DNA from 2 places in the Shewanella sp. 10N.286.52.B9 genome. Region 2 is predicted to be linked to the other one. Evidence: riboswitches for the same ligand, from Rfam matches in the RefSeq annotation. Region 2 holds a riboswitch; the other holds the start of a gene.
What was found. A riboswitch is a leader RNA that binds a small molecule or an ion and turns the genes downstream of it on or off. The one in region 2 is predicted to bind lysine.

Region 1 (6,355 bases), on a different contig from region 2:
GTCCTACATTTATATTCAGTCTTTTAAAATGTAGAACACATTTTAAAAGCTTGAACACTTTACCAAGATTTAATTTCAGTAAATGTAGTCGCTTGTGTCACAACTTAGCGTTATGTAGCAAAATCTAGCTAGTGTGAGATATTGTACTCGTTTTAGGCATTTGTTAACAAATGAAATGTTAACAAATTTACGGGGAAGATTTGTTACAAAAATGCTTTTTGGTGTAAGCTTATGATTTTTAAGTCAAATATAATTATTGTTCTTGTGACTTACATCACACAGGGTGTTGGTCCAAGTCTTGGTTTGCTACACTGAATTGGTCTTAATTGAGAAAAATAAATGATGAATAATTCAATAGATAACCTTTGGTTTAAGTATCAAGGGACCCAATTTCTACTTACTCAGCGCCTTTCTTACGCTGTCCCCTTCGCCATTGTCACCGCCCATAATCCCTTAGGCAGCCAATTGAATCCGTGTCAAAACCGTTTGTTAGATAGGCGACTTCAACGGAAAATTCAGCAATTTAATAGCCCCTATCGTTGCTTAATTGGCGCGGCGCCAGACTTATCTCATATGGAAAAAAGTTGGGCAGTCTTTATAGAAAAAGACCAAGCGTTAGCGTTAGGCCGAGAGTTTAAACAGCTCGCTATTTACTATGTTGATAATGGGGTGTTGTCATTACTTGCCTGTGGTGAAGCACCTGACAAGGAAGTGTTAATTGGCGAGTTTGGTCAACGGACGGTTTTGGTTAGTGAATTACCTGATTTGCATGATGAGTAACATCAAGAGCACTTTCACGACATATGTATCAGTAAGTAAATATTTTTTATCAGGCACTTAAGTAAGTGCTTTTTTTTATTGATTTTTTTGTGCAGTTCTAAGATATATGCTTATTTTTATACTTTTGAAGCCTTATAGTTAACAAGTGCTGATTAATTGCGTAGTTTGGTTGGTAGACCGCCTAGTATTACATCGGCTCTATATTAGGTAAAATGATTTTTAGTTTTATATTACTGTTGTTTTATATCGTTTTTTTATGTGAAATTTAAATAATACCTTAAATGGCATTATATTTAGCTCAGTGTCTCTATTTACGTATTGTGTTATTTGACGATTTTATGGCATATCCCAATTGACTTGAGTTGTTATTTATTGGTATTTTCATGCTCTTCCTGTGGGAAGAAACAGAAGAGGAGCGTTAGCTAGGTAGTAAGTTCGAGGAAAACCAATTCCTATGACAGCTTATGAGGGAGATTAGCGCCGAGGTACTGGTATGTTTGGTTGGCATTCGGTATCGGTCGTTTAGGTTGAATCCTAGCGATTGTCACCTATTATTTGGTGGAGAGCTTCTGGTGAAAGATTGCTGTTTCCCTTCTTTAAGGGTGCGTTATCACTGCACCAGGCTCTTCGAACGAAGTAAGTTCGGAGTGTAATCATGTTTTTACGTATTAAATTTCAAGTTGTTCCAATACTGTGTACGCAGTTTATGTCTACTCAGTCCATGTCTACTGAAAGTATGTTTAGTCAAAGTTTGTCTGCTAAAACTTTGTCTACTAAAACTTTGTCTAGTAAAAGTTCGTCTGCGAATGTCGTGGAGGTATCAGCATGAGTTTAGTTGTTGCTAAGTTCGGTGGCACCTCAGTTGCTGATTTTGACGCCATGAACCGCTGTGCGGACATTATTTTAGCCAATGCCAATACCCGCGTCGTTGTTGTTAGTGCTTCTAGCGGTGTCACTAATTTACTGGTTGAGTTAACTCAAGCCAATGTGAACGACCAACGCCGCTTAAGTTTAGTCACTCAAATTGCTAAAATTCAATATGACATTGTTGATAAGCTGGCGCGTCCACAAGATGTAGCTGCTACGATTGATAAGCTATTAAGCAGAATGGCAGTGCTTAGTGATAAGTTAGTGCTCGATAGAAGCAAAGCCATCATTGATGAGCTGTTATCCATGGGTGAGCAATGTTCATCATTATTGTTCTCTGCGGTTATTCGCCAAAAAGGCACGCCATCAAGTTCATTTGATGTGCGCCAAGTATTAAGAACCGATAGCCATTTTGGTAAAGCAGAGCCGCAAATTGAGCAAATTGCGCTCCTAGGCGCGGAGCATTTACAGCCGTTATTGGCTCAGCAAGTGATCGTGACTCAAGGTTTTATTGGCGCTGATGAAGCAGGCAACACCACCACCTTAGGCCGTGGCGGCAGTGATTATTCAGCTGCGTTATTAGCTGAAGCCTTAAAAGCAGATGCGGTAGAGATTTGGACTGATGTGGCCGGAATTTATACCACTGACCCACGTTTAGCGCCTAATGCGAGACCTATCGCTGAAATTAGCTTTAATGAAGCGGCTGAGATGGCTACCTTTGGCGCTAAAGTATTACACCCTGCGACGATTTTACCGGCCGTGCGTCAACAAATTCAGGTGTTTGTTGGTTCCAGTAAAGCACCTGAACAAGGTGGAACTTGGATCCGTCATCAAGTAGAAGATGCCCCGGTTTATCGAGCTGTGGCTCTAAGACGCGATCAAACTTTATTAAACCTGCATAGCTTACAAATGCTCCATGCTCAGGGCTTTTTAGCGCACACCTTTGCCACGCTTGCTAAGCATAAAATTTCAGTTGATTTGATTACCACCTCAGAAGTTAATGTGTCACTAACGCTTGATAAAACCGGTTCTGACTCCAGCGGGCAGGGGTTATTAAGCGAGTCATTACTGCAAGAACTATCACAAAATTGCCGTGTAAGAGTGGAAGATAAATTAGCTTTAGTGGCGATTATTGGTAATCAAATAGCGTCAACAGCAGGTATTTGCAGCCGAGTTTTTGGGGTACTTGAACAGCATAATGTGCGCATGATTTGCCAAGGGGCTAGCCCACATAACTTATGTGTTCTCGTCGCTGAATCTGAAGCCGCAGATGTGGTTAACTCTCTGCACCAAAACTTATTTGAATAATTGCTAACGTGGCAGGTATGACATCAGTGAATTCAATTACAGAACAGGCTAACGATTATTCAGCCACCATGTCTCGGGTTGAAGTGGGAGAGCTTGCCACAGGCCAAGCGTTAACGGCGCCACTGTTTAGCTTTAAAGGCTCAGATGACGCCGCGCCCAGTGTTTATATTCAGGCCAATGTTCATGGGGCTGAAGTGCAGGGTAATGCGGTGATACATCAGCTGATGACTTTACTGCAAGACTACACTGTATTAGGCGATATTCACTGCGTGCCATTAGCCAACCCTTTAGGCATTAATCAAAAAAGTGGCGAGTTTACCTTAGGGCGATTTGATCCTATCACTGGGGTGAATTGGAACCGAGAGTATTATGATCAGTCACTTGATATTGCGAGCTGGTTCACTGAGCATCAACACTTTGCCGACAAGGACTTGTTTAGTGCTTTTAGGCAAACCTTAGTCAATAATTGCCAGCAACGTTTAGCCAACCTTTGGGGTATTAGTACCGGGCATCGCTTAGCTGTGACATTACAACATATGGCCCATGGCGCTGATATCGTGCTTGATTTACATACCGGGCCTAAATCTGCAAAGCACCTTTATTGCCCTGAGTATGATGCAGCCGCAGCCGCGTTTTTCTCGATCCCCTTATCGTTAATTATCCCCAATGAATTTGGCGGCGCCATGGATGAAGCGGTTTTTTGTCCATGGTGGCAATTAACTGAATATGCAGCGTTAAAAGGGCGCGTATTCGATGTGCCTGTGGCGGCTTTTACCTTAGAGCTAGCAAGCCAAGAACGTATTGATATGGCAGATGCTAAAAATGATGCCCTAGGTATTTTGGCCTATTTGAGCCATCGGGGAGTGATCAAAGAGCATGTTGCTCCTGCCAGCATGAAACGCTGGGGCTGTTACTTAAAGGATTATAAAAAGTTTCATGCCCCTAAAGCGGGTTTAGTGGAATACTGCGCAGCGGTTGGTGAGCCGTTAGCTGCTGGCGAGCCTTTAGTGACCTTATTAAGGTTAGATCAGTACGGCAGTGATAATGCCGTCACTTCGGTGAGTTTGCCGATAGATTGCGTGCCAGTGCTGCATTTTGCTTCAGCTTCAGTCCATCAAGGCACTGAGCTGTATAAAGTCATGACTAAGGTATTTGAAATTCCATAAGCTAAATAGATAAGTTAATTTTTTTTCAGCAAGTTAAGCCCGTAGCTAGTTCTTACGGGCTTAGTTTTTACGGACTTAGTTCTCTCAGGCTTAGTTCTCTCAGGCTTAGTTCTTGCTAGCTTAGTTGATGTTAAGCACTGCTATTTATTTGACTAGCTTCTTAATATTTCTAATGGCATCGACAGCATTTCATCGCCAGATGCAGCAAAATACCAAATAATAGCAATCAGTAAGCCAACCGTAATGAAGTACCACAAGGTCGAGAAGATTTGCCCATAACGGTCAAGGGGCAATAAATGACTTTGATGACGGCTTTTCCATTCAAATACAATCTCAAGACTGCCAATTAATAATAAGAAGCCCAGTAATGCCAGTCCAAGGCTGTAGCTAATGAATACCCCAGCGGCTGCGCCTGCGATACAGGCGATTAGACCCACCATGCTATTCATCGAAAAGGTGATACTTTTTAAAATATGACCACCATCTAAAGGCAGTATCGGCAATAAATTAAAGAGGTTTAATAGGGCGTTAAAGCTGGCCAGTCCGACAAAAAAGATATTACCCGTCAGCCAATAAGCCAGCATACAGCCGATGGACATAAACAGGCCAAAAGTCGGCCCCATAATAGAGATCACCACGTTCTGCCAACGGGTATTAATACGCTCGTCACTAACAGCAAGGCCGCCCATAAATGGGATCAAATAAATCCCTTTGGTTTTCATGCCAAAGTGTTTCATTGCTTTGATATGACCATATTCATGGATAACCAAACAGGCAATCAAGGCTAAAGCAAACTCAATTGAAAATAGCCAAGAGTAGGCCGCCACACTGGCTGCAGCGAGCATGGCTTTAATCACTTTGGCGCTTTTAAGTAACTTAAAACCTAGAGAGGTTAAGCCAACAAAACTGAATTTTTGTTGTTTAACTGGGGCCACTTCAGGGGTTTGTCGTTCTATGTCCTTGCTGTTACGCTGGCCATCGGCAATGGTGTTATTGTCCACCAAAACCGTATAGTTGATGATAAATGGTTGCCACTGCAAATCAGACTCTAAGCGCACTTTCATGACTTGGCGGTTGGTTTGGGTGATGACATCATCATGACTGGGTTCTGCTAGTGAACTCGGTCTAGACAACTCAAATTCGTGGATAGTAAAGCTTTGATTATCAGCAGAAGCCGACTTTTGCGAAACCAGTTGATTATCCCAATAGAGCTGTTGCCAGCCAGCCATGGAGCCCTCTAATCGTAGGCGTTTTCCTAGGCATTCTATGTTTAACAGTTCCATGCTTGATACTCGTATTACGGGATAAAATGTGGAACAGCATTTTGCCTGAGTAGCGATGCTGACTCAAGAAAATTCAGACTCAAGAAATTCAACCGTTTCAATTCCTTGTCTAATAGTACTGAAAATAAGCTTTGCGCTGCAGCAATGACCATTTAGCTGGGCATGTTGGCGTACATAATGAATGAAAGTCATTAAGTCGATAGCCTGAGTGCTTAATGCTAATTGAGGCAATGCGGCTACGGTTATAGGTTGGCTGGTATCTGTTGCTGAGTTGATGGAAATATCGAAAGTATTGCCTTCACTGTCGAGTAACTTATCGCAGGTACCTGCAATATGAGGAGTTAAGCAGCAAAACTCTAGCCAGTCTCTATCACTAGCTAGATAAATAAGCTCGTCACAGCTTTGCTGCTTGATGACTGCGGGCCAACAAATACTTTGCATGATAAAACCTGTAGGCGGTGACACTGAGTAACCATTGATAAACTCAATGATTTAAGGCCACACTATTGCCGCTTGAAGTATGTACCCGTTACATAGTGCAACTATCGGTTGCCATAATCAAAACTAATTTCATTTTGCTTATTCATGACGAGGCAAGGGCCGTGCTCCCGTTGGGTTGTATTTTTAGACGGGCCAATATTAATTTTAACGTTGGTAAAGATATGCTTTTTGGCCTGAATAAAATGCTTATTATAGTAGCCATCGGCATCTTGCTGTAATTGCTTGAACTGCGCTTCTAACTGCGCACGATTGCTGGCGAGTTGTTTCTTTTCATCCAGCATCATTTTTACTTGCTCTATCATGCCTGCATCGGTTTGCCATTCGCTTTTAGGTGGCAGCTTGCGTAATCTAGCTTCAATATCAAGGCCTGCAATGACAAGCTGTTTGATTTTATCATGGGTAGTTTTGACTTCTGCGCGAATTTGAGCTTGATCCATGGCGCAAAATAAT
Region 2 (6,355 bases):
CTAAGCGTAAGCCATTAGAGACACTTTCAATTGATGATTTAGGCGTAAGCTTAAAAGCACATCAAACCATTATAAAAGTCACCCCTCCAGCTGAGCGTAAAGCTGGCATCATGGTGAATTCAGTGGCTGAATTAGTTGAAAAGTTAAAAAATGAAGCGAAGGTGATCTAATTATGACTATTTTAGTATTAGCTGAACATGATAACGCAAGCTTAAAATTAGATACCGCTAAAGCAGTAAGCGCAGCGGTTGCCATTGGTGGTGATGTGCATGTGTTAGTTGCTGGTAGTGATTGCGCTGCAGCAGTTACCGCAGCGCAAGCATTAACAGGCGTAAGCAAGGTATTAGTTGCTGATAATGCTGTGTATCAAGCGCAACTAGCAGAAAACCTTTCACAGTTAGTGGTTAACCTTGCAGGTGATTACGAACATATTATTTCTGCGGCTAGCAGTGTCGGTAAAGATACCCTGCCACGAGTCGCGGCGTTATTAGATGTGGCGCAAATTTCTGAAGTGATTGAAGTTGTAAGCCCAGATACCTTCGTGCGTCCTGTTTATGCCGGTTCGGCATTAGCGACAGTGCAAAGTTTAGATGCGGTTAAAGTGCTAACAGTACGAACCAGTGCTTTTGATGCCGCAACCAATGACGGCAGTGCAGAAGCGGTTATGGTTGATTTTGTTGCCACAGCAGCGGCAGAATTTGTTTCGCAAACATTAACTGAATCAGAGCGTCCAGAGCTTGGCAGTGCTGGGGTGATTGTTTCCGGCGGCCGCGGTATGGGCAGTGGTGAGAACTTTGCTATTTTAGAAGCGCTTGCTGATAAATTAACTGCTGCTGTTGGTGCTTCGCGCGCAGCTGTTGATGCTGGCTTTGTACCGAATGATTTACAAGTAGGTCAAACTGGTAAAATTGTCGCACCTGATTTGTATATTGCTGTAGGTATCTCAGGGGCTATTCAGCATCTTGCTGGTATGAAAGACTCTAAAGTCATTGTGGCAATCAACAAAGATCCTGAAGCGCCGATTTTCCAGGTTGCAGATTATGGTCTGGAAGCTGATTTGTTTGAAGCGATCCCTGAGCTAACTAATTTGCTATAGTCCTTAATTAGAGCCCTTAATTAGAGCCCTAAATAAGAGTCCTAAATAATGCTCTTTATAATAGGATTATGGCTACGCTAGTTTTTTAGTGAGTTAATATCCACTAATAAAAAACGGCACTAAAAGGCTTTTACCGAGAGGTAAAAGCCTTTTTTAATGTTCCGTAGATAGTTGCTGCCAATTTATACTAATGCGTTGTTATTTGCGGTGCTGTTCTATCAGTGAGCAAAAATTACCACTGCGTTAAATATGAACCCTTGCTAATAAAAGGTTACACTGGTGCTGCGTCAATGTGCGCGGTTTTAGTTGTGATGTTATATATCACAAGATAATCAAGTTTTATCTGGCAATGATGCTACTGCTTATGTTTGTATGATGGGGTGTTGATATACAGAGCCTTTCTGTTGTTAGCATAAGTAGAGGTGCATTAAGTATCAGTACGGGTGAGTTGGGTGATGCCAATAACTTATTCGGAAAGGATTTAGTGCCGAAGTAAATGGATTCTATCAAAACCATTTATTGGGGCAGTTACCGAAAGGGACTGCACTGTCATGGTAATTTCTATCCGAAAGGGTAGAAGAATATATATCGACAACGATATTGATATTACTGTGGAGTGCTACTGAAAAGAATTTCGTTTACGTATTCAACGTAAACTTGCCTTATCAGTTATTCTCCATTCGTACTCAACGAAGAAATTATAAGAAATGATGATAACAAGTTACGCCGATTCGGCTCTCTCGCTTTTGCCACCAGTAGTGGCTATTTTGCTCGCAGTATTAACTCGCCGAGTCTTACTTTCATTGGGCTTAGGTATTATCACCGGGGTGTTTTTACTCGGTGATTTTTCAGTTAGCGCTGCAGCCTCAAATTTACTGACTACCGTCACGGGTCTAGTTTGGGATGATGGCGCGCTCAATTCATGGAACCTACAAATTTTAGGTTTCTTGGTGATTTTGGGCATGATCACGGCATTAATCACGGTAAGTGGTTCAGCTCGCGCCTTTGCTGATTGGGCTCATCAACGTATTCGCAATAAACGTGATGCCAAGTTGATGACTATCTTCCTTGGTGTTGTAGTGTTTATTGATGACTACTTTAACAGTATTGTGGTGGGATCTATTGCACGTCCAATCACCGACCGTTACCACATTTCACGGGCTAAATTAGCCTACTTATTGGATTCAACAGCGGCACCAATTTGTGTTATCTCGCCTGTTTCAAGCTGGGGGGCGTACATTATCGCCCTGATCGGCGGGATTTTAACGGCTCATGGCTTTGCTGATACAGGGCATTTAAGTGTGTTCCTGCAAATGATCCCAATGAACTTTTATGCCATTTTTGCATTATTATTATTGGTGTGTGTGGCGTTATTTGGTTTAGATATTGGCCCAATGCGTAAGCATGAACAAAATGCCCAAAAGGGTGAGTTGTTCGACGAATCTAAAGGCTTACCACCAGGAGCCACAGCCGATTTACCAGAAGCGGAAACCGGTAAAATCATTGGCTTATTCTTACCTATATTAGTGTTAGTTGCGGCAACCTTCTATTTCATGGTGGCGTCAGGCGCTGATGCATTATCAGCTAATGATTTACCTTTTAGCATTTTAGGAGCATTTGAAAATACTGAAGTGAGCTCGTCACTATTTTACGGTTCACTGGTGGGGTTAGCGGTCACCTTAGTATTAACTGTGAAGCAAAAAATTGCTCTGCCTATGGTGTTCACTGGCATCAAACTTGGCGCTAAATCAATGCTACCTGCCATTTATATTTTGTTATTTGCTTGGACGATTTCAACGGTTATTGGCAACCTTGAAACCGGTAAATACATGGCCAGTTTAGCCACAGGCAATATTCCATTTGCGATGCTACCTGCAGTATTATTTTTATTAGCAGGCCTAACCGCATTTGCAACCGGCACCAGCTGGGGTACCTTCGGTATCATGTTGCCAATTGCAGCTGATATGGCGATGGGCAGTGATAGCACTATGATGTTACCTATGCTTGCAGCCGTGTTATCTGGTGCAGTATTTGGCGATCATTGTTCACCGATTTCAGATACCACTATCTTGTCGTCAACGGGGGCGAGTTGTCACCATATCGATCACGTAATGACGCAATTACCTTATGCGTTAATCGTGGCGGTCATTAGTATTATTGGCTACGGTGTATTAGGTTTTACCGCGTCAGTGGCCATGGGCTTGGTCACCTGTAGTGTGCTATTTGTATTAAGCGTTATTGGACTGAAGTTGATCACTAAATAGCGTAAGCTAACTCGGTTTGATTTAAGCTTATCGCGAACTTTAGATATAGCTAACTTGTATGAAAATGCCGCTCAGATGAGCGGTATTTTTTATGTTTTAAAATCAAGGCTGCATAATAAAGTGGTATATATAAGCTAAATATCTAAGTCGAATCACTAGAGTGAACCTCAAAGGTTTAAGCTCACATGTTTTGTTTATGCAGCAGTTATTGTTAGCGAAGAGAAGCAGCGATTAGCACTGTGAGTGAATGACTGTTTCTGCCAATGGTGAGTGCAAGGGTTAGCAATTATAGGGATTAACAGGTACTGCTAATCAGCGTACTCGGATCTAGGTGAAAATTGAGATAAAAAAATGCCGCTCAAATGAGCGGCATTTTTAGGATTTAAGTTTAAGTGCTAAATAAAATTAGCTTTAACCAAACTTAAATGATGTTAAGCCACAAGGTTCTAATAGCGTTAGTTTAAACCACGACGCTCAAGTAATGCATCAGTCGTCGGCTCTTGACCTCTGAAGGCTTTATACGCATCCATTGGTGGTACTGAGTTACCCACTTCACGAATGGTTTTGCGATACTTCATCCCAATTTCACGGTTTAGACCGCCTTGAGTTTGTACGTAAGCAAAGGCATCAGCTGCAAGGATTTCACTCCACATGTAAGCGTAATAACTTGCAGAGTAGCCGCCCGGGAAAGCGTGAGCAAAATAGCTTGAGCGGTAACGAGGTGGTACCGCTTTAATGTCAACACCGTGTTTTTTCAGGGCGCTTGCTTCAAAGCTCGCCACATCTTGTAATGGCACATCAGCAGCAAGTGAATGCCACTCTAAATCAACTAGTGCTGCCGCCATATACTCTAAGGTGTCAAACCCTTGATTAAAGCTGCGAGACTCAAGTAATTTTTCTAGTAGTGCCTCAGGAATGACTTCGCCTGTTTCATAGTGCTTAGCATAGTTAGCCAGCACTTTAGGGTGCGCTGCCCAGTCTTCTTCAAATGTCGATGGGAACTCTACAAAGTCACGTGATACTGAGGTACCCGCAAGTGATGGGTAAGTAACTTTTGAGAACATACCGTGGGTACCATGGCCCATTTCATGGAACATGGTGGTGACTTCACTGTAGCTCACAAATGTTGGCTGACCTTCAGGGGCTTTCTTAATGTTCATCACATTAACTACCACAGGCTTGTTGTTTAATAACTCAGACTGACCCACAAACGAGTTCATCCAAGCGCCGCCACGTTTACCTTCACGAGAAAAGTAATCAGCATAAAAGATAGCCATACTGCTGCCATCTTCATCAAACATTTCATACGCTTTTACATCAGGGTGATAAACAGGCAGATCAGGTCTTGGTGTTAAGGTCACGCCATACAATTCTTTAAGAGTGAAAAACACGCCATCTTCCAGTACACGATTAAATTCAAAATAAGGCTTAATTGATGCCTCATCTAAATCAAATTTTTCTTTACGTACACGCTCGGCATAATAAGCCCAATCCCATGGTTCAAGGGTAAAGTCGCCGCCCATTTTGGTGATCATTGCTTGTATGTCTGCGGCTTCTTTTTGGGTGTTTTCAACTACAGCAGGCACCATTGAGCCAAACATCTTATAAACCGCATCTGGGGTTTTGGCCATTTGTGGCGCTAAGCGGTAATCTGCCCAACTGTCATAACCCAGTAATTGGGCTTTTTCGGCACGTAGTTGCGCTAAACGAGCCACTAAAGAAGCGGTTTCATTGTCACCCGTTAAACCGCGGTTAGCAGATGCTTGCCATACTTGTTGACGTAACTGACGGTTGTCTAGTTGGGCTAATACAGGCTGACGAGTGGTGTTGGTAATGCTAAGTAAGTATTTACCTTCATGGCCTGCTGCACTGGCATCAATGGCTGCTGATTTAATGGCGGTTGCTGATAAACCCGCAAGCTCTGACTCATCCTCAACGACTACGGCGATTTCTTTACTTAAGCGCATTAGTCGCTGTGAGAATTCGTTAGTCAAGGTTGACTGCTCTTCATTCAATACACGAATTTGCTGTTTTTGCGCTTCTGTTAGTTTAGCGCCCGCTAGAACAAAACGTTGATGATAAACTTCAATTAAGCGTTTTGCTTCAGGGCTAATTTCTAAGCCTTCACGGCTGTTATAAATCTGTTCAATGCGGCTAAAAAGTGCAGCATTTAAATTAATGTTGTCAGAGTGGGCTGCCATTTTAGGCGCCATAATGCCCTGTATTTTACGTAGCTCAGGGTTACTTGTTGAACCGGTTAAATTATAAAAAACCTTCGATGTACGGCCTAATAGTTCACCGCTTTTTTCCATGGCAACAATGGTATTTTCAAAGGTTGCAGGCGCTGGATTGTTAGCAATAACCAAGATTTGCTGGTAATGCTCATTGATACCTTGCTCAAGCGCAGGTAAGAAGTGCTCATTTTTTATGTCAGCAAAATTAGGGGTTTGATATTGCAAGCTGCTTGGAGCAAAAAAAGGATTATCTGCTTGTATCATAGTGACGTTTTCAGCTTGGGTTGTATCAGTATTTGAGATTGAGCATCCACCTACGACGATTGTGGCAGCAATAGCTGCAGCAACAAGTGTTTTATGCATAGTGTTTAGACTTCCTATTATATTTTATTGTTCAAACAATCTATCAATTGTTTCTTAATCGTATCTGAAGTAATACAAAAAGCGTGAACTATGATGGCTTTTTTAACGTTAACTGTTTAATAAATGTGACATGTTAACTGGATTTAACATGTAATTACTGCTGCGAGAGGTGATTAGCTCAAAAGCGCAGCTGCACAGAGATGATTTTTTGTGATACCGACATGAGTTTATCTATTCTAACGCTTATTTCGCTGCTGAAAAAATGATAAACTGCCACGGTAAATAACCATAAGGACACACCGTTTTGGCGCAACTCTACTTCTACTATTCTGCAATGAATGCAGGTAAATCAACTTCGCTACTGCAATCATCGTACAACTACCGTGAACGTGGAATGA

Region 1: linked by a shared signal. The riboswitch ahead of lysC (lysine-sensitive aspartokinase 3) and the one ahead of BCU91_RS08740 (Na+/H+ antiporter NhaC family protein) in region 2 are both predicted to bind lysine.

The regions. Positions count from the first base shown of each region.
Region 1 covers NZ_MCTY01000125.1:16,938-23,292, reverse strand. Annotated here, with positions in the region: gene BCU91_RS07485 (DUF3293 domain-containing protein) at 343-780, shown strand; lysine riboswitch at 1,181-1,357, shown strand; gene lysC (lysine-sensitive aspartokinase 3) at 1,606-2,955, shown strand; gene BCU91_RS07475 (succinylglutamate desuccinylase/aspartoacylase family protein) at 2,973-4,121, shown strand; gene BCU91_RS07470 (site-2 protease family protein) at 4,274-5,404, opposite strand; gene BCU91_RS07465 (DUF4144 family protein) at 5,468-5,845, opposite strand; gene BCU91_RS07460 (FapA family protein) at 5,947-6,355, opposite strand, start outside.
Region 2 covers NZ_MCTY01000159.1:775-7,129, forward strand. Annotated here, with positions in the region: gene BCU91_RS08730 (electron transfer flavoprotein subunit beta/FixA family protein) at 1-170, shown strand, start outside; gene BCU91_RS08735 (FAD-binding protein) at 173-1,096, shown strand; lysine riboswitch at 1,506-1,726, shown strand; gene BCU91_RS08740 (Na+/H+ antiporter NhaC family protein) at 1,804-3,360, shown strand; gene BCU91_RS08745 (M3 family metallopeptidase) at 3,816-5,957, opposite strand; gene BCU91_RS08750 (thymidine kinase) at 6,262-6,355, shown strand, end outside.